Regions from separate parts of the Rhodopseudomonas boonkerdii genome, predicted to be linked through region 2. Evidence: predicted binding sites of a transcription regulator. Region 2 holds the regulator's gene; each other region holds the start of a gene.
What was found. Region 2 encodes PhoB, which activates phosphate uptake and scavenging genes when phosphate is short. Its sites were predicted from a motif close to TGTCATNNANCTGTCAT; they were not measured.
Positions count from the first base shown of each region.

Region 1: the regulator PhoB is predicted to act here: its motif matches at 3,044-3,060, upstream of E0H22_RS19680 (STN domain-containing protein).
Region 3: the regulator PhoB is predicted to act here: its motif matches at 4,579-4,595, upstream of ppk2 (polyphosphate kinase 2).

Region 1 covers NZ_CP036537.1:4,280,647-4,287,276, forward strand. Annotated here, with positions in the region: gene E0H22_RS19665 (filamentous hemagglutinin family protein) at 1-539, opposite strand, end outside; gene E0H22_RS19670 (FecR family protein) at 771-1,736, opposite strand; gene E0H22_RS19675 (RNA polymerase sigma factor) at 1,757-2,311, opposite strand; gene E0H22_RS19680 (STN domain-containing protein) at 2,308-2,982, opposite strand; gene E0H22_RS19685 (flavodoxin family protein) at 4,353-4,895, opposite strand; gene E0H22_RS19690 (hypothetical protein) at 4,945-5,181, opposite strand; partial or broken gene E0H22_RS19695 (superoxide dismutase) at 5,250-5,845, opposite strand; gene E0H22_RS19700 (cation diffusion facilitator family transporter) at 6,357-6,630, shown strand, end outside.
Region 2 covers NZ_CP036537.1:645,483-652,112, reverse strand. Annotated here, with positions in the region: gene E0H22_RS03040 (3-hydroxyacyl-CoA dehydrogenase NAD-binding domain-containing protein) at 1-316, shown strand, start outside; gene argF (ornithine carbamoyltransferase) at 454-1,383, opposite strand; gene E0H22_RS03030 (aspartate aminotransferase family protein) at 1,383-2,594, opposite strand; gene E0H22_RS03025 (GcrA family cell cycle regulator) at 3,058-3,564, shown strand; gene phoB (phosphate regulon transcriptional regulator PhoB) at 3,775-4,479, opposite strand; gene phoU (phosphate signaling complex protein PhoU) at 4,523-5,233, opposite strand; gene pstB (phosphate ABC transporter ATP-binding protein PstB) at 5,262-6,086, opposite strand; gene pstA (phosphate ABC transporter permease PstA) at 6,083-6,630, opposite strand, start outside.
Region 3 covers NZ_CP036537.1:4,588,780-4,595,409, forward strand. Annotated here, with positions in the region: gene E0H22_RS21065 (SDR family NAD(P)-dependent oxidoreductase) at 1-20, shown strand, start outside; gene E0H22_RS21070 (hypothetical protein) at 227-439, opposite strand; gene E0H22_RS21075 (YebC/PmpR family DNA-binding transcriptional regulator) at 1,374-2,120, opposite strand; gene E0H22_RS21080 (methyl-accepting chemotaxis protein) at 2,307-4,061, shown strand; gene ppk2 (polyphosphate kinase 2) at 4,658-5,584, shown strand; gene E0H22_RS21090 (autotransporter domain-containing protein) at 5,887-6,630, opposite strand, start outside.

The sequences.
Region 1 (6,630 bases), 2.0 Mb from region 2:
GCAGTCCAGTTGCTATTGCCTTGCTGGTCGAAGGTCAGCGTCGTGCGCGCCCCGACATTGAAGCTCTGCCAGTTCAGGATCGCCTGCTGGGTGGTCTGGCGAATATTGACCTGGGTCTGCCCGGAGCCATCGACGTTCTGCGTCGGCGCATTGGCGCCGCTCCAGCCCGCCGGCATGTTCGGCAGCAGACCGCCGGCACCGAGACCGTTCGGCACCAAGACTGGTGCCGTGGCCGAGACCTGCGCAGCTGCGGCCGCCGCACGCGCTGCGGCTTGCACCGCCTGGATGTCCTGGACGGCACGTGCCGCGCGCGCCAACGAATCCTGCGACTGCCGCGCCGCCGCAGCGGCCTGCTGCGCCGCCTGCGCAGCGGCTTCCGACGCAATGTTCGGCGCTGAGACGGAGCCGGCGCTGCCGCCGCCATTCAATGCGCGGGCATAAACCAGTGGCGACGACATCAGGAGCGCAACGGTGCTGACCGTCGTCAGCAGAGCGCCGGAACGCGAGAACACCTGAAGCTTGTTGAAGTTCGACGCCATGATTGCCCCTCAAACGGTGCGACAGAAACGCACCGAGACCGTTCCAGCGAAGGGACCGAGGCAGAACACATCGAACATCCACGACTGCCGCCGGCAATTCCTATTGCCGAACCGTCACTCGCGGATGACACACACGCCCCTGCTTTCCGTCTCTTCTCGTGATTGCCCGTAAGACGGTTGGAGGCAGGGCGGGACTGAACCGTGTCACAAATATTTCGTACGAAATTTGGCTCAGGACAGCACAACGATGCCGGGCAATGCCGTGACTTTAGCGCCATAGGCTTCCCGGACCAGCGCGATCAGATCGTCCACGCGATCGATCGGAATCCGTGCATCGACCGGACGCCGGCCCAGCGCCTCATTCATCAGCACGATGCGTCCGGTCCGATAGCGGTTGACCTCATCCACGACCTCGGCAAGCGGCATCTGCCGGAATACCAGTTGTCCGTCTCGCCACGCCATCACGACGGCCGGATCGACCGTCACGGGCGCGCCAACCGCACCATCGGCATAGGCAAGCTGCCGGCCAGCATCCAGTTCGATCGATAGTCCCGCATAGTCGATCGCAAGGGTTCCGCAATGACAGGTCACCACCGAACGGCCGGCATCGCATCGCAGATTGAACTGCGCGTCGGCGGCATGAACGAGGCCACCCGCCGCCCGCACCGTCAGCGCTCCCGTGTGCCGTGGCCACACCGATATGGCTGCCTCCCCCGCGATGAGTTCGACTTGGCGCTCGCCTGTCGTCTGGCTCACATTGAGGCTGCTGCGTGTGTTCAGCTCGATGCTGACGCCCTCGCCCACTGCGATTTCGCGGCGTTCGGCCGTACGGGTTCGATAGTCGGCCGCGAATTCGCGCGGCGACGGCCAGAGCTCCATGGGCGGGCGCGCCACCAGATAGCCGGCACCGGCGACCGAGGCGGCGATCGCTCCGCCGAGGAACCAACGCCGCGATGGCCGGCTTTGTGGCGACGCACCGCTTGGCAAAGCCGGCGCCGCAGTCGGTCGCCGGGCTACGTCATCGAGACGGTCCCACAGCAAATTCGCCTCGGCAAAAGCCCTGGCATGGGCGGGGCTGCGCTCGCACCACGCCCTTAGCGCCCGCGCATCCCCGGCGGTCGCGTCGCCTGAGGTCAGGCGCATGAGCCAGGCCCGCGCCTCGCCGTCCAGCGTGTCCGCCGCGCTTGCGTCCGTCATTGGGGTATCTTTCTCAGCCACTATCCCCCCCATGACTCTTTTGCGATGCCGGGACCGAACCGGCGAACGACTTTTCTTCCGAGCCGCTGCGCGCAATGCTGCAAGGCCTGCACAAGCTCCTTCTCGACCATGCGGGGGGAGATGCCGAAACGCGCGGCGATATCGGCATGTTTCATTTCGTCGATCCGCGCGAGCAGGAAGATCGCCTTGCGCCGCGGCGTCAGTTCGTTCAGCGCCGCGGCGAGCGCGTCCATCTCACGCCGTGCCTCGGCGATCCGTTCCGGATCGAGCGTATGGTCCATCATGTGGCGCAGGACTTCGACCTCGGCCGCGGACAGTTTGCGATTGTCGGCTTCCTTGCGGTCAGCAGCCTCGTTGAGCGCCATCCGGAACAAATAGGATTCCGGTTTCTGGATGGCGCTGGCGTCGCCAATCCGCTCCAGCCGCAGCCAAGTCTCGTGCAGCACCTCGATCGCCAGCGCGTCGGAACCCAACCGGCGGCGCAGGCGCTCGCGAAAGCGTTGATACTTGTCCTCGAAAATCGCCCGCATGCGGGCGGTCGAGTTCTCCGTCATGGCGCCGCCGATCGTCCATTGGCGCAACGCCGCGCGGCTCGGTCGCCGCTCAGGATCATGGTCACCGGCTGCGGCAACCCGACCGGCGGTGGCGCCAACCGGGTCCGCAGCAACCGCTCGGTCAGGGCGGCAGCTTGTTCATCGATATGAACACTGACGGCGTGGACCGCATCGACCTCACCAGCCGCGCTAATCCAAACCTGAACCACCGCTCGCTTTGGGCCGAGGTCAATTCGCGGGTCACTGCAAAATGATCGTTCAGACGAATTCTGAATGCGCGCGAAATAAGTCTCGTACTCACCACGGCGGCGATGATCGGAAGAACTTCCGATCGCTTGACCCGATGTGTTCGGGCCGACCGCGAAGGCGGAATCGTTGACGCGGCGGAACGAAAGGCCCGTGCCGGCCAAAAGAATGCGCAAGGCGTCATGCGGCGCGAGCCGTCCCTTCACCATTGAGGACGTCTTGCCGCTTGCGACCTCGGCGTCGATGAGCGCGGACATACCGGTCTGGTGAGCGAAAACGGCGAGCGCCACCGCAAGGGGCTGCACCGGAATATCGAAACGCCGCATATCGTTCGAAGCCGACACAGCCCCGCCAAACATCAGAACTAAAAGCATTGCCGCAAGACGACTAACAATGCCCTGACGCGCAAGATACGGCGCGGGCATAGATCTCTCACCCTTGCGTTAGGCGACACCGCAACTGGAACTACGTAGCTATGGCACAATTGTAACAATTGGATGTCAGAGATTTGGTCCGTCCGTAGACAGCGCAACGTCCGCTTTGCGCCAAGAGGAACTCTCTGATGGCAGCTCCTGAAAGCGAGTAGCTTTCAGTCTACCAATGATAATTCCGCAGCATCCGGTCTTTGGTGGAGGATGTGCCGCGTACCTTTGTCACTTTTCGTCGAGGCCATCTTTGCCGCAAGCACATGGCCGTCGGCGTTCAGTATGAACGTTTCCGATAGCAAAGAGAACGATAAGACAATGCCTACCCACAGCTTCGGCAGAAGCTTTCCGCATCGGGTCATATTCCCCTTCCCCCCCTCAAACTGAAACGTACCCGGCTGTTTCACAACAGCAAGCTTCAGCTCCGGAGCGGGCGTAAGTTGGAATCGATCTTTCCGAACATTTCCAAGACAATCAAAGTTAGTACCGATGATACCAAAGCATCGCACCCAGGTTACGCGACTTCTGATCTATCTCGGCCGATCACATTGTCATTAACGACGGCAGATCGACAATCTGAATGAGACCGCCATCCGGGCCATTTCTTATCGCGATATCGCCGGCCGCCTCGCGAATGATTTCCGCGAAATTGTGAGACCAAGCCCAGCTCAGGGAACGTTCTGCGCACGAGCAGGATCGGCTCGGACAAACGGTTCCAATACCTGATCCAACAAGTCGGGCGCTACGCGAGGACCTTCGTCACTGATCGTGATCTTTGCAGTTTTGCCTCCGGTTACGCGGACCGTACCGAATCCCCCTGCGCGTCGCTGCGTCGATGAGCAAATTTCGAAGTGCCCGTTTTAGCGCAACACGACTTCCCATTACGACCGCATCGACGGTACCGGAAATCTGGATCTGAATTTCGGGGAACTCTCGGCTTTCGACACCCGATCTTCGGCCAAAGACTTTCCGGAATCTACGAAAGGCCGCCAAATCGGGGGCCCTTCTCGGCTGGCAGGGCGGCCTCGACTAATGCCCCGACTGCCTGGCTGGGGCGACAGTAGTACTCGTACCCGTCTCTCATACCTTTCCCTGCAAACAGGGAATTTTACAGGGAAAATAGCTTTTCAGCTCCCGAAAAGGTCTAGATGCGGCTTCTTTTCCGCTTGGATTTGCCCCATGTGCGCTTTATTCCCTGTGAACTGAGCAGGGAATTATTTCTGCCTTGCAGGGATTTTTGACGCCCGATCAGCGATCAGTTCGAAGGCTCTGGCATCGCCACCCTGGGCCAGCAAAGCGCCTACTTCTGGTGACGCGGCTACTGCATGAGCTGGAGCTTCAGGTTTCACGACACGGCTTCCTCGCTGGTTTCAACCCGCAAGCTTCAAGACGATATTCGCGACCCGCTTGCCAAGTGAAGCCGCCGCATCCAGATCAGTGGCATTGAAGGCCTCATCCGGTAAACAGATTGCCGACACTCCAACGCCTCCAGCAGCCCATCCTCCACCAAACGCGCTCTCGCCCACGGTACCTATCCAGATGTAGGCGTGTTGCTGCGATAGCAGGAATAGGTAGGTAAGGGTCGCCAGACCATCGCCCTTGGCAGAGGTTGACGTCGTGAAGCCGGCGGAAACCGTTCGGACCTTCTTTCGATCGGCACGGTGCGTCGCAAAAGCGTCAGAAAATTTCTTGAACTGCCACGCAGGCCCTCCCGCGTGGGTCGGTGATCCGAAGACAATCCCGTCCGCACTCGCAAAAACTTTGAGGGCGTCCTCGTCTAATTCGCCGTTGGCATCTATTCGACACATCACCGCTTCCACCCCTGCAACAGACGCGATACCGCGCTGCACCGAGTCCGCCAGTTTGGCTGTGTGGCCGTATCCGCTGAAGTAGACGATTGCGATCTTCGTCACGACGCTCCTCCCGCATCTCGATCTTGACGATCATGCGACTCGCCCGACACTAATCGGCTTGCCCACTACGCAACGACTGGATAGCTGCCAACCAATCGTCCCACATGATCGGATCGTTGGGAGCGCCATCCGCCCACATCATTCCTCCCAGAATGAACTCGACTTCGCCATCTTGTTTCCCGTGGCGCTTCAGTACCGATCTTAGAAAGAGCCTCGCCGCATCGAAGCCTTCCATGACCGAGATATTGTCGTCCTGGCCTAGCGTGCGGGTGTCAGAAACCATCATCCGCTCTCCTTACGATTTCGATCAGGCATCGCCGAAGATTGTAGTCGTCCAAACGCGCACTTCGCCGATCAGACCGCCGCCTCGTATAAGTCCGCCACATAATCCCAGTTCACGAGATGGTCCAGGAAGGCTTTGATGTAGTCGGAGCGGCGATTCCGATAGTCGATATAGTAGGAGTGCTCCCAGACATCGCAACCGAGGATCGGGACGCTCCCCCTTACCAGCGGATTTTCCCCGTTTGGTGTCTTCATCACCTCTATCTTCCGGTCTCGCACCGCAAGCCAACACCACCCAGAGCCGAACTGCCCGATACCCGCGTTCGTAAAACTCTCTTTCATCCGTTCTACAGACCCAAGTCCTCCACAATCCTCTCCTCTAGTCTCGTCGGCATGAGACCTCCGCCGCCGGGCTTCATCCATTCCCAGAAGAGAGTGTGGTTGTAGTCCTGAGCGGCATTGTTGAACACTGACGCATCCTTGCCGAAAGATGCTGTCACGATGTCTTCTAGGCTCTTACCTTCCCATTCCGTTCCAGCGATGAGCTTGTTCAGCGTCGCAACGTAACCCGCATGATGCTTGTCGTGGTGATATTCGAGCGTCTTCGCCGACATGAGCGGAGCAAGTGCGTCATAGGCGTATGGGAGATCGGGCAGCGAAAATGTCATCTTTCCCTCCATTCCTCGGGGCGGTCGCGACGGTTCCTCTCGTCATGCCAGCGGTCTCTCCTTGGCCCTGGCGAACTGATAACATCTGGATCGTCCCACGAGCAGCAACCTACGTGCCAGAAGTCCGATCCATTAGATTCAACAGATTATGGCTCGCAACCGACTACCATCGGACAAAATGTCGGAATGACGCTGGACAATTTGTCCCGAATGAACCCTCCTTGCTGGATCGCGTGCCTCGGCAACATCAGCCTCTTTCTTTACCAATCATTGAACTACATCCAGTAGGCACCAACCGATTATCTATTCGACTTCAATGACCTCTTGCGTCGCGACCTCGTGCGGAGAATTGAAAGATGCCATTCTGTCGCGAGAATTGTCCGTTACAGAGGTGACTGTCGATGCATCCGTCAACGGCGCCTGAGCGGATAAGCCATCGCGATACCGGGAAGGCAAACCCTAACCGGAAGGGTGTCGTTTCCGCCGTGATCATGAACCGGAAGGCGTCGTCTTGGTAGCTGCGATAACCACCCCAGACGCGCGACATAGCCCCTCGCAGCGCCGCCTCGTCGTCTATGTGGCTCTGGCCGGCAATATCGCCGTCGCCATCGTGAAACTGATCGCCGCCGTCGTCACCGGAAGTGCGGCCATGTTCAGCGAGGCCGTCCATTCGGCCGTCGATTGCGGCAACGAAGGCCTTCTGCTGTACGGATATCATCGGGCGGCACGTCGGCCGGATCTCGTCCATCCATTCGGTTACGGAAGGGAGCTCTACTTCTGGAGCT
Region 2 (6,630 bases):
GCTCGATGTCGAGGAGCTGAAGCAGCGTTTCCTGGTGGTGCAGGCGGTGGAAGCCGCCCGCACGGTCGAGGACAATGTGATCGTCGACCCGCGCGAGGCCGACGTGGGCTCCATCCTCGGCTTCGGCTTCGCACCGTTCACCGGCGGCACGCTGAGCTATATCGACTTCATGGGCACCAAGAAATTCGTCGAGCTCTGCCACAAGCTGGAGAAGAAGTACGGCTCGCGGTTCACGCCGCCCAAACTGCTGGAGGAAATGGCGGCGAAGGGCGAGACGTTCTACGGACGGTTCGCGCCGAAGAAGGCAGCCGCCTGAGCACACAATGACTGTCATCCCCCGCGAAAGCGGGGAATCCAGTAGACATCCAGTATCAAGTACTATGGGTCTATCGCTGATGTCAGAATGTATTGGATCGCCCGGTCAAGCCGGGCGATGACAGTGAGCGGGTGCTTTCACCCCACCGCGCCCAGACACCACGCCAGAATCCCCTTCTGCGCATGCAGACGGTTCTCGGCTTCGTCGAACACCACCGACTGCGGTCCGTCGATCACTTCGTCAGTGACTTCCTCGCCGCGATGGGCGGGCAGGCAGTGCATGAACAGCGCGTCCTTGTTCGCGAAACCCATCAAGCGCTCATTGACCTGATACGGGCGCAGCAGGTTGTGGCGCGTCTCGCCTTCCTTGTCGCCCATGGACACCCAGGTATCGGTGACGACGCAATCGACGCCCTTCACCATGGCATCGGGATCGTTGGAGAAGGTGATATTTGCACCGGATGCCTTCGCCCAGTCCTTGAACGCCTTCTTCGGCGAGAGTTGCGGCGGAGTCGCGATGTTGAGCTTGAACTGGAAGCGCTCGGCGGCATGGGCCCAGGACATCAGCACATTGTTGTCGTCGCCGACCCAGGCCACAGTACGGCCCTTGATGGAACCGCGATGCTCCTCGTAGGTCATCACATCGGCCATCACCTGGCACGGATGCGAGAAACGCGTCAGGCCGTTGATGACGGGCACGGTGGCGTTGTTCGCCAGCTCCATCAACGCGTCATGATTGAGGATGCGGATCATGATGATGTCGACGAAGCGCGACAGCACGCGCGCCGTGTCGGCAATCGTCTCGCCGCGGCCGAGCTGCATTTCGGCACCGGTGAGCATGACGACTTCGCCGCCGAGTTGACGCATGCCGACCTCGAAAGACACACGCGTGCGCGTCGAGGGCTTTTCAAAGATCATCGCGAGCGTCTTGTTCTTCAGCGGGCGATCGGGATCTGCACCATTGCTCTTCAACCTCGCCTTCATGGCACCGGCTGCGTTGAGAATGTTGCGGAGTTCGTTGGCCGGGACAGCCGTGAGATCGAGGAAGTGCCGTGGAGTCGTGCTCATCACACGGCTCCCTTTGCGAGCACGACGCAGGCCTGCTCCAGGCGCTGCACGGCTTCGTCGATATCGGACTCGGTCACGATCAGCGGCGGCAGGAAGCGCACGACATTGTCGCCCGCGCCCACGGTGAGCAGCTTGGCATCGCGCAGCGCACCGACGAGGTCAGCAGCAGGCACCACGGCCTTGAGGCCGACCAGCATGCCTTCGCCGCGCACTTCTGACAGCACAGTAGGATAACGATCCACCACGCCGGCGAGTTTCTGTTTCAGCAACAGCGCCATCTTCGTCACCTGATCGAAGAAACCGGGCTTCAGCATCACATCGAGCACGGAGTTCGCCGCCGCGACGGCGAGCGGATTGCCGCCGAAGGTGGAGCCATGCGAGCCCGGCGCCATGCCTTCAGCCGCAGCGGCGGTGACAAGGCAAGCACCTATCGGGAAACCGCCACCGAGTGCTTTGGCCAGCGACATCACATCCGGCGTCACGCCAAGACGCTGGTAGGCGAACAGCGTGCCGGTGCGGCCCATGCCGGTCTGCACCTCGTCGAAGATCAAAAGGATGCCATTCTTGTCGCACAGCTCGCGCAGCGCCTTGAAGAACACATTGGACGCAGCCCGCACGCCGCCTTCGCCCTGCAGCGGCTCGATGAGGATGCCGGCGGTCTCCGGACCGATCACCGCCTTCACCGCATCGAGATCGCCAAGCGGCACCTGGTCGAAGCCTTCCAGCGGTTTCCCGTAGCCTTCGAGATACTTGGCGGCGCCGGTCGCGGCGAGCGTGCCGAGCGTGCGGCCGTGGAACGCGCCTTCAAAGGTGATGATGCGCGTGCGCTCGGGATGCCCCTTGGAGAAATGATAGTGCCGCGTCACTTTCAACGCGCACTCCATCGCTTCCGCACCCGAATTGGCGAAGAACACGAAATCAGCGAACGAATTTTCGCAAAGCCGCGCGGCGAGGCGCTCACCATCCGGGCTCTTGAACAGGTTCGACATGTGCCACAATTTGGTGGCCTGCTCCTGCAGCGCTGCGACCATATGCGGATGCGCGTGACCGAGCGAATTGACCGCAACACCGCTGGTAAAATCGAGATAGCGCTCGCCGGTCGTCGAGATCAGCCAGGCCCCCTCACCGCGCTCGAACGCCACATCTGCGCGCGCGAAGACAGGCAGAAGGTGAGCCTGAGAAATTTGCGAGGATGGTGCGTTGCTGGTCATAACGGTTCCGATCAATCAGCCTGTGGCCCCCACCGATGTCGGGCACTATCGATGACAACAGTGCGACACGGGGCAGCGGACCCTCAAAACGAAACGTGCCGCCCTTCTCGGGCGGCACGCGCGCGATATTCTATGGGGGCCACCCGGGGTGTCAACCGCGCATAGTGGCTTTCAAGCCACCCCGGGGCGCACAAAAAGCCGCTTTTTCTGCTTGGTTGACACAAAGCATGTGGATGTGACTCGGCCGACTCTTGCGCGTGAGTCGCGGCATCATGTAGTTTTTGGCTTGTCGGATACGACATCTCGTGCGGCAGTAGACCCTTATACACTATCGGTACGGCGTAAGGCCGGAAGCAGTCATGCATCCGGTGAGCGCTAAGGGATTCTGACAGCGAGGTTTTTGACGATTTCAAGTCGCAGCGTCGGAGCCGATCCGGCCCGACGCCTACGAAGGGATTTGGCGATGACGGTAATCACTTGGACCGACGATCGCGTCGAACAGCTGAAGAAACTCTGGGAGGGCGGCCTTTCCGCCAGCCAGATTGCAGCGGAACTCGGTAACGTCACCCGTAACGCCGTGATCGGCAAGGTGCATCGGCTCGGCCTGTCCGGCCGCGCCAAGAGCCCTTCGTCCGCCGCGCCGCGCCCGCGCAAGCCGCGACCGGCCCAAATGGTGCGAATGCCGCGCCCCGTGGCCCGTGGCAACACTGCGCTGGCGCACAACTACGACGTCGAGATGGAGCCGGATCCGATCGCGGTCGACAATGTGATCCCGATCAGCCAACGCCTGCAGCTCGTCGAACTCAGCGACGCCACCTGCCACTGGCCGGTCGGCGATCCGGCCAGTTCCGATTTCTATTTCTGCGGCGGCAAGGCCGTGGCGGGCGCTCCTTACTGCGCGCACCATTCGCGCATCGCCTATCAGCCGGCAGCGGATCGCCGTCGCACTGCACCGAAGCCGCCGCGGTAAGCGAAAGAGTAATGAGCTAACAAAAATGCCCGGCGACGAGCCGGGCATTTTTCGTATTTTGCTATCGGGAAGAGCCATCATCTCCGCCCTCATAGTGAGGAGGCGCGCAGCGCCGTCTCGAACCATGAGTTGTGGGCGTTCCGTATCCATCCTTCGAGACGCGGCCTACGGCCGCTCCTCTGGATGAGGGCGAACCGTATGGAAGCAGAGTTACTCCGCCGCCTTGTCGAAACGATCATCGAGCGCATAGCCGGCGCCGCGAACGGTGCGGATCGGATCGGGCTCGCCGGCCGGATTGAGCAGCTTGCGCAGACGACCGATGTGAACGTCGACCGTGCGCTCATCGATATAGATGTCGCGGCCCCAGACACTGTCGAGCAGCTGTTCGCGGCTGAACACGCGGCCGGGATGCTCGAGGAAGAACTCAAGCAGCCGATATTCGGTCGGACCAAGATCGATCGGACGCGACGCACGGACGACCCGGCGCTTGTCGCGGTCGAGTTCGATATCGCCGAAGGCAAGTACGGTGGCAAGACGTTCCGGTGCCGCACGACGCAAGAGACCCTTCACACGGGCCAGCAACTCCGGGACGGAGAATGGCTTGACGATGTAATCGTCCGCGCCGGTGGCGAGGCCACGAACGCGCTCGCTCTCCTCACCGCGGGCGGTGAGCATGATGATCGGCAGCGCCTTGGTTTCCGGCCGCGCCCGCAAGCGACGGCAGAGTTCGATGCCGGACAACCCCGGCAGCATCCAGTCGAGGACCACGAGGTCCGGTACGCGCTCTTTCAAGCGGGTGTCGGCATCGTCGCCGCGGGCAACCGTCTCGACATCGTAACCTTCGGCGTCGAGATTGTAGCGCAGCAGTGTGGTCAGAGCTTCCTCGTCTTCCACTACCAGAATGCGCGCGTTCATATGGCTCGTTCCTATCTTTCGTTCAGGGACGTCGCGGCGAGCCTCAGCTCGCCGGTGTCGCAAAGTTGGTCATGTCGCCCTTCGGACGCTTGTCGACCATCTGCTGACCTTCGATCATGTAGAATACGGTCTCGGCGATATTGGTCGCGTGATCGCCAATCCGTTCGATGTTCTTGGCGCAGAACATCAGATGGATGCAGAACGAAATGTTGCGCGGATCTTCCATCATGTAAGTGAGAAGCTCGCGGAATAGCGACGTACAGATCGCGTCGATTTCCTCATCGCCCTTCCATACGCTCATCGCTGCCGGCAGGTCATGCGCGGCATAGGCGTCAAGCACCGCCTTGACCTGGGTATTCACCAGATCGGTCATATGCTCGAGGCCGCGGATCAGCTTCAGCGGGTGGAAATCGCTATCCAGCGCATTGACACGCTTGCCGATATTCTTGCTGAGATCGCCGATGCGCTCGAGATCCGTGGCAACGCGAAGCGCGCCGACGATCTCGCGCAGGTCCACCGCCATCGGCTGACGCTTGGCGATGGTGAGAACGGCACGCTCTTCGATCATCCGTTGCAGCTGGTCGATTTCCGCGTCGGTCGCCACCACGCGCGCGCCCAGGGCTACGTCACGGCGGATCAGGGCGTCGACGGATTCGACGATTTGACGCTCGGCGAGGCCTCCCATCTCGGCGACGAGACGGGTCAGTTCTTGAAGATCGTCGTCGAAGGCCTTAGTCGTATGTTCAAAAGCCATAGCTCAATCCTCTCGCGAGTTGATCGCGTCAGCCGAAACGGCCGGTGATGTAATCCTGAGTGCGGCGGTCGCTCGGCGAGGTGAAGATCTTGTTGGTCTGATCGAATTCGACCAGCTCACCGAGATACATGAAGGCGGTGGTGTCGGAGACGCGCGCCGCCTGCTGCATGTTATGGGTCACAATGGCGATCGTGTACTGATCCTTGAGTTCGTCGATCAGTTCTTCGACCTTGGCGGTCGAGATCGGATCGAGCGCCGAGCAAGGTTCGTCGAACAGGATCACTTCCGGACGCACCGCGATGGTGCGCGCGATGCACAGACGCTGCTGCTGGCCGCCCGACAGGCTGAGGCCCGAGGCGTTCAGCTTGTCCTTGACCTCGTTCCAGAGCGCACCGCCACGCAGCGCCTTCTCGACGCGTACATCCATCTCCGCCTTGGAAATCTTCTCATACAGGCGGATACCGAAGGCGATGTTTTCATAGATCGTCATCGGGAACGGGGTCGGCTTCTGGAACACCATGCCGATACGGGCGCGCAGCAGGTTGAGATCGAGCTTCGGATCCAGAATGTTCTGGCTGTCCAGCATGACCTGGCCTTCCGCGCGCTGCCCCGGATAGAGGTCATACATGCGGTTGAAAATGCGCAACAACGTGGACTTGCCGCAGCCCGACGGCCCGATGAAGGCGGTGACGCGGTTGGTGGCGAGATTCAGGTTGATCTTCTTCAGGGCGTGGTGTTCGCCGTAGTAGAAATTCAGATCGCGCACGCTGACCTTGGGACGCGCATCGGTCTGCGGCATGAGCGACGGCATCGAGACGCCGGGATTGCCGGCGGAAAGAGAGAGATCACTCATTTTGCTTTCCTCTCGGCGCCGAGAATGCGCGCGCCAATGTTCAGGGCAAGGACGGTCAGGGTGATGATCAGCGCACCGCTCCAGGCGAGCTGCTTCCAGTATTCGTAGGGGCTCTGGACGAAGTTGTTGATGGTCACCGGCAGGTTGGCCATCGTGCGTGAGAGATCCAGGCTGAAGAACTGGTTGCTCAAGGCAGTGAACAGCAGCGGCGCGGTTTCACCAGCGACGCGGGCAGTCGCCAGCAGCACGCCGGTGATAAGGCCGGCACGTGCCGCACGATAGGCGATCCGCTTGATCACCAGCGAGCGCGGCAGCCCAAGCGCCGAAGCCGCTTCGCGCAGCGGGTTGGGCACGAGACCGAGCATGTCCTCGGTGGTGCGGACCACGACCGGGATCACGATCACGGCAAGCGCCAGCGCGCCTGCGATGGCCGAGAAACCCCGCATCGGCACCACCACCGCGCCATAGATGAACAGGCCGATGATGATCGAGGGCGCCGACAGCAACACGTCGTTGATGAAACGGATCACCGAGGTGAGCTTGT
Region 3 (6,630 bases), 1.7 Mb from region 2:
ATGGCGGCCAGCACGTCTGACCACACTCTTCGCACCTCATGGTGAGGAGCGCGCTCTTGCGCGCGTCTCGAACCATGAGCTGGCCGGGCTCGAGCATGCGGCCATCCTTCGAGACGCCGCTGCGCGGCTCCTCAGGATGGGCGCGGAGTTTTTGTTTTCGGAATGTGTGGGAACATGAAGTGAGGCTGGCGCCTTTCTGGCGCTCCTCGCAGGGAAGGCGGAACAATCAGTCCGCGTAAAACTTTCGCAGCATCGGCGCCGCGGCGCTGATGCCGGCGCTGGAACAATCATCATCGGACTCGCCTTCGAGCAGGGCCGCGCCGCAATGCCGGCACGTCCGCGCCGATATCGCCTGCGCCCTGCCGACGGCGATACGCGCTTGCTTGTAGGAGCGCAGATCGACGACGTTCCGCCCGGGCATTTCTGTTTTATCAACCATTGCTGTCCTCATCGCTAGTGACAGCGGTTATGACAGCAAGACTTAGCGCAACCGTTCAGCGGAATGCTCGAATTTTACCTGAAATATTGTGGCGGAAGAGAGCACCTACTTCGTAGGGCGGATGAGCCGAAGGCGTAATCCGCCGCGGAGTTTCGGTTACGCCCTCGGCCGGCGGATTACGCTGCGCTCATCCGCCCTACGCCCTGCGCGTCGTTGCCTGATCAACCTGTCAAACAGCCACGTCCTTCCCGAGATCATGAGTCCTCATTCTCGCGGCGCTTGCGCGTCCGAGGTGTGAGCAGGTCTCCCCTCGAAGACATGAGGGGAGGCGGCACGCCGCAAGGCGCGTGGGGGTGGGACTGACGCGATCGGTTTGCACTGGATCGCCAGTGCTGGCCGGCCGCGCAACGCCTGACGGCGTGCCACCGCGGGACTTTTGGCTGGAGGACCGCTCTGTCGCACACCGGCACGTCCCTTACTCCTTGCCGCAGCAAGTTTCCGAGCCGCTGATCCCGACGGATTTCTCCGCCGTTCGCCTGTGCCGTCGCAGCCGACCTATCGGCTCCCCCTCGTATTGGGGAGGGACGGTGACCCCCGGCCTCCCGAGTCCTGCTTGCGAGGCAGGCCGCGGGCTCCGCATCCTGTCCCGCTCAAAGAACGCCTCATGAGAGCGCCCCCCGCGAACAAGACGGCAGCGATAATGGACGGGATGGGAATTTTGTCAAGAACAAAATAAGAACATTTAGACTCTGCTTGTCATCCCCGCGAAAGCGGGGATCCGGTACACGCCGACTGAGCAGCTTGATCCGATCCATGGGTGTCTACTGGATTGCCCGGTCGAGCCGGGCAATGACATGTCAGAGGCCGCTACGCCAAGCGGCGACGGCAGAGGTTTGGCCAAGCTACGCAACAATGGGGAAAGCGCGGCGGAGCGTCAGCCGCCCAGCTTCGCCATCAGGGCTTCGGAGATTTCGAAGTTCGAATAGACCTGCTGCACGTCGTCGTGATCGTTGAGCAGGTCGACGAGCTTGAGCAGCTTTTCGCCGGTCTCGTCATCGACGGCGATGGTGTTCTGAGGCTTCCAGGTCAGTTCCGCCTTGCTGGCTTCGCCGAACTTCGCTTCCAGCGCCTTCGAGACTTCGTGGAAACCGTCGGCCGAGGCATAGATTTCGTGGCCGCTCTCGCTCGACACCACATCGTCAGCGCCGGCCTCGATGGCCGCTTCGAGCATGTCATCGGCCGATGCCTTGTCGGCGGGATATTCGATGATGCCGACCCGATCGAACATGAAGGACACCGAACCGGTTTCCCCCATATTGCCGCCCGACTTGGTGAAATAGGAGCGGATGTCCGAGGCGGCGCGGTTGCGATTGTCGGTCAGCGCCTGGACGATGACGGCGACGCCACCGGGGCCGTACCCCTCGTAACGGATTTCATCGTAGTTCTCGCCATCGTTGCCCGCGGCCTTCTTGATGGCGCGCTCGATATTGTCCTTTGGCATGTTCTCCGCGCGCGCCGCCAGCACCGCGGAGCGCAGGCGCGGATTCATTGCCGGATCCGGCGTTCCCAGCTTGGCCGCCACGGTAATTTCGCGGGCCAGCTTGGAGAACAGCTTGGACCTCTGGGCGTCCTGACGGCCCTTGCGGTGCATGATGTTCTTGAATTGGGAATGTCCGGCCATGCAGGTCTCTCGATCGTCCGACTGATTGAATATGAGGGCTGTGGCGGGGGGTTATAGGGGGCGAAATTGGCAAAATCAAAAAAACGGCGGAATAGCGAAAATCGGCCGCCCCGGCCAAATGCCGCTTAACGATCGTTTCACCGGTAGGTGCAAGACTACTCGCATAAATTGCATAGCGGGGGAGGCATGGCGATCCAACTGTTTCGCAAGCGGCTGGCCGAGACGGCCGTGCCGGTGATCGACGCTGAAAAACCTGCCCCTCATGCCCAGCCGCCGCTTCCCGAACCCGACCCTGCCCGCGACATCCTGGAGTTGCTGGAGCTCGAACTCGGCGGCCTCGTCCGCCAGCTGGAGAAGGCCGCAGGCGCGGTGGCGGGAGGCGCCGAATCGACCGCGGCAACCCTCGCCGCGATCCGCACCCGCACCGATGCGTTGACAGACCGCAGCACCGGCGCGCTGGCGACCGCCGCAACCTTCTCCCATGCCGCCGACAAGTTCACCCATTCGGCCCAGGCCATCGGCGCACAGGTGCGCGATGCCGGCCAGCTGGCGGACGCGGCCGGCGCTGCCGCCCATGAGGCCAGCCTGAATGTGGACCGGCTGCGGGAATCCTCCGCGGCCATCGGCCAGGTGCTGGACCTGATCGCCCAGATCGCGCGGCAGACCACCATGCTGGCCCTGAACGCGACCATCGAGGCCGCACGGGCCGGCGCCGCAGGGCGCGGCTTTGCCGTGGTCGCGACGGAAGTGAAGGCGCTGGCGGTGCAGACCCAGGGGGCCACCGAAGAGATCAAGCGCAAGGTCGACACGCTGCAGCGCGACGCCGCGAATTCAGTCGAGGCGGTGCAGCGGATCTCCGCGGCGATCGCGGCGATCCGCCCGGTGTTCTCCCATGTGAATGAGGCCGTGGCCGAGCAGAATACGACCACCGGCGAGATGGCGAGCAACGCAGCCGCCGCGTCGCAATTCATCGCCGCGGTCGGCGACAGCGCGCAGAAAATCGATGCCGCGGCCAGGACGGCGACGGAACATGGCGCGGACGTCGCGCAGGCCGGCGCCGCGGTGACGCTGTTTGCCTCGAAACTGAAATCGCGCTGCGCGGTGCTGCTGAAGCAGGACGCCGCGAGCGAGGAACAGCGCAAGCGCGAACGCCTGCCCTGCCATCTGGATATCGTGCTGGACACGGGCGGCGGACAGCTGCGCGCGCCGGTCTATGAGATCGCCATGGATGGCGTGCTGATCGGCGGGCCGGATGCGGCGCGGCTGCCGCTGCACGCGGTGCTGTCCGCGGAGCTCGGCGAGATCGGCGCATGCCGGCTGCGCATCGACGCGCGTGGCAACAGCGGCGCACAGGCCCGCTTCGTAGCGCCGGATGCACATCTTGTCAGCCGCATCGAGGACCGGCTCTGGGCGATCCACGACGAGAACACCGAATTCGTGACGCGGGCGCTCGACGCAGGCGCGGCGCTCAACAAGATCTTCGCCGACGGCGTCGCATCGGGCGCGATCACCATCGACGACATGTTCGACGAGACCTATGTGGAGATCGCCGGCAGCAATCCCGTGCAGTACCGCACGCGGATGCTGCCCTGGGCTGAGCGCGCGCTGCCGGAATTCCAGGACGCGTTTCTCGCCCGGGATTCGCGCATGGCATTCTGCGTCATGATCGACCGCAACGGCTATCTGCCGGTGCATAACGGCATCTATTCGAAGCCGCAGCGCCCCGGCGACGTCGCCTGGAACACCGCCAATTGCCGCAACCGCCGCATTTTCAACGATACGGCGGGCCTCGCCGCCGGACGCAACACCCGCGCCTATCTGATCCAGAGCTATGCCCGCGACATGGGCAATGGCACCACCGTGATGATGCGCGAGATCGACGTCCCCGTGCGCGTGCAGGGACGGCATTGGGGCGGATTCCGGACGGCGTATAAGCTGTGACGCCGGGTCGTAGGGCGGATAAGGCGCAGCCGTCATCCGCCGCGGAGTTTCCGCCATGCAATCGGCCGGCGGATGACGCTTCGCTCATCCGCCCTACGTCTCTGCCCTCATCCTGAGAGCTTGACTGGAAAGGCGGTCTGTAGTTTGGCGCTGCTGGTCGCCTAGACGGAGCGCAACAGTCCCTCATGGTGAGGAGGCCTAGCGGCGCAATTGCGCCGCTGACAGCGCCGTCTCGAACCATGAGATGGCTTGGCTCGGAGCCTTTTCGGCCATCCCTTGCGAATGGCTACGCCATTCGCTGGGAGACGCCGCTGCGCGGCTCCTCAGGATGAGGGCGGAGTATAGAAGAACCCTCATGGTGAGGAGCGTCCACTTGGCCGCGTCTCGAACCATGAGCTCGCGCCCAGACCGCTTTATGAGTCAGACTCTGAGGGGCCGCGCAGGCCGCATCTCGAAGGATGACTGGAAAGCTCCGAGCCAAGCCAACTCATGGTTCGAGATGGAGTTGGTGGAACGCATGTCACACCAATGACATTCGATGTTGGTTCAACCCGGTTGGACCGACATCGATCACCCACTCGTTTCCCGAGGCGACCATGAACGAACTCTCCCCCGACAATGCAAAAGCCATGCATGACCGCGTGCGTGAGGAGATGCTCGACAGCTACGACGAGGAAATGGAACTCGAACTCGACGAAGACCGCATCGACCAGATGGCCGATGAGCTGGCCGGCCAGAAGCTGACCTCATCGGTCGACCGCCGCACCTATTTCAAGGAACTGTTCCGCCTGCAGGGCGAGCTGGTGAAGCTGCAGAGCTGGGTGCAGCACGAGAAGCTGAAGGTCGTGGTGATCTTCGAGGGCCGCGACAGCGCCGGCAAGGGCGGCGTCATCAAGCGCATCACCCAGCGGCTCAATCCGCGCATCTGCCGCGTCGCCGCCCTGCCCGCGCCGAACGAGCGCGAGCGCACCCAATGGTACTTCCAGCGTTACGTGTCGCATCTGCCGGCCGGCGGCGAAATGGTGCTGTTCGACCGCTCCTGGTACAACCGCGCCGGCGTCGAGCGCGTGATGGGCTTCTGCACCGAGGACGACGTGCAGGAATTCTTCCGCTCGGTGCCCGAATTCGAACGCATGCTGGTGCGCTCGGGCATCATCCTGATCAAATACTGGTTCTCGATCACCGACGAGGCGCAGCATCTGCGCTTTGCCATGCGCATCGCCGATCCCCTGAAGCAGTGGAAGCTCTCCCCGATGGACGTGCAGGCCCGCGCGCGCTGGGAGGCCTATACCAAGGCCAAGGAAGCGATGCTCGAACATACGCATATTCCGGAAGCGCCGTGGCATGTGGTGCAGGCCGTCGACAAGAAGAAGGCCCGCCTGAACTGCATCGCGCACCTGCTCGCGCAAATCCCGTACAAGGATCTGCCCTATGAGCCGGTGGCGCTGCCGGAACGCGTGCGCAACCCCGACTATTTCCGCGCCCCCGTGCCTGCGGAGATGTATGTGCCTGAGAAGTATTAAAGGGCGCATGAGCCGACTCGTCCGCCAACGCGCGAAGAGCGACGGAAGGCGTCGTCCGCCGTTCGCAAAGCAATTCTGTTTCGACGACATCGTGTCCCGGGCGCGCTGCGGCGCAGGCGATGCAAGGCATCGCCGACAAGGCTGCTGCGCAGAACCGGGACCGTCACAGGCTCCGGCGCTTGGTACGGTCCCGGCTCTGCGAGGCGGCACTTGCGGCGAAGCTTCGCTTCGCCTGAGCGCCGCATCGCGTCCGGGACACGGTTCAGCTCGAAACTGCTCTCATCCGCTCTCGTGACACCGTCTCACCACACGTAGCGCACGACGCCCTTGCCGGCATAGCTGGTGGTGACGTCGGAGAATTCGCCTTCGAAACTCGCGGCCAGCGAGAGGCCGCTGCTGAACGTCATCTCCGCCGATGCGGTGGTGAGCGCCGCGTTGCGCGCGGGCGCGGCGCCGTTCACCACAAAGCTCGCGCCGGGCAGCGACTGGAACGTGGCGGCGACGCTGCGGTCGCTGGTGTAGTCATGCGCCCAGGCGGCACGGCCGCGCAGGGTCAGGATCGCATCACCGACAGCGAAGGATTTGTCGGTGCGGATGCCGAGTTCCGATCGCGTCGATGTGGCGGTCCTGGCGGCGTAGGCCAGCGCAAACATATTGCCGCCGGCATTGGCGGTTTCCGCATAGGACGGCAGATCGAAGGCTATGACCTGGGCGGCGGCATAGGGCGTGACGCCGACGCCATCGACCCACGGCATCACCCAGCGATTGCCGACCTCGACACGGCCGGAATAGGCGTTGGCGTTGAACTGGGCGCGAAGCTGGTCGATGCCGGCAACGGTGACCGTGCGATCGGTGGTGATATCCTGCCAGCCATAGGCGGCGGCGGCCGTGATGTAGGTCGAGCCCACGGTATGGCGAACAAACGCGCCGGCCTGGAACAGATCGGATCGCCCGCGGCCGCCATTCGCCACGCTGAAATTCGTGCCGCCGCCGGCGAGGGCAAAACCGGCAAGCGTGTTCGGCGAAAACCAGTAATCCGCACCGAC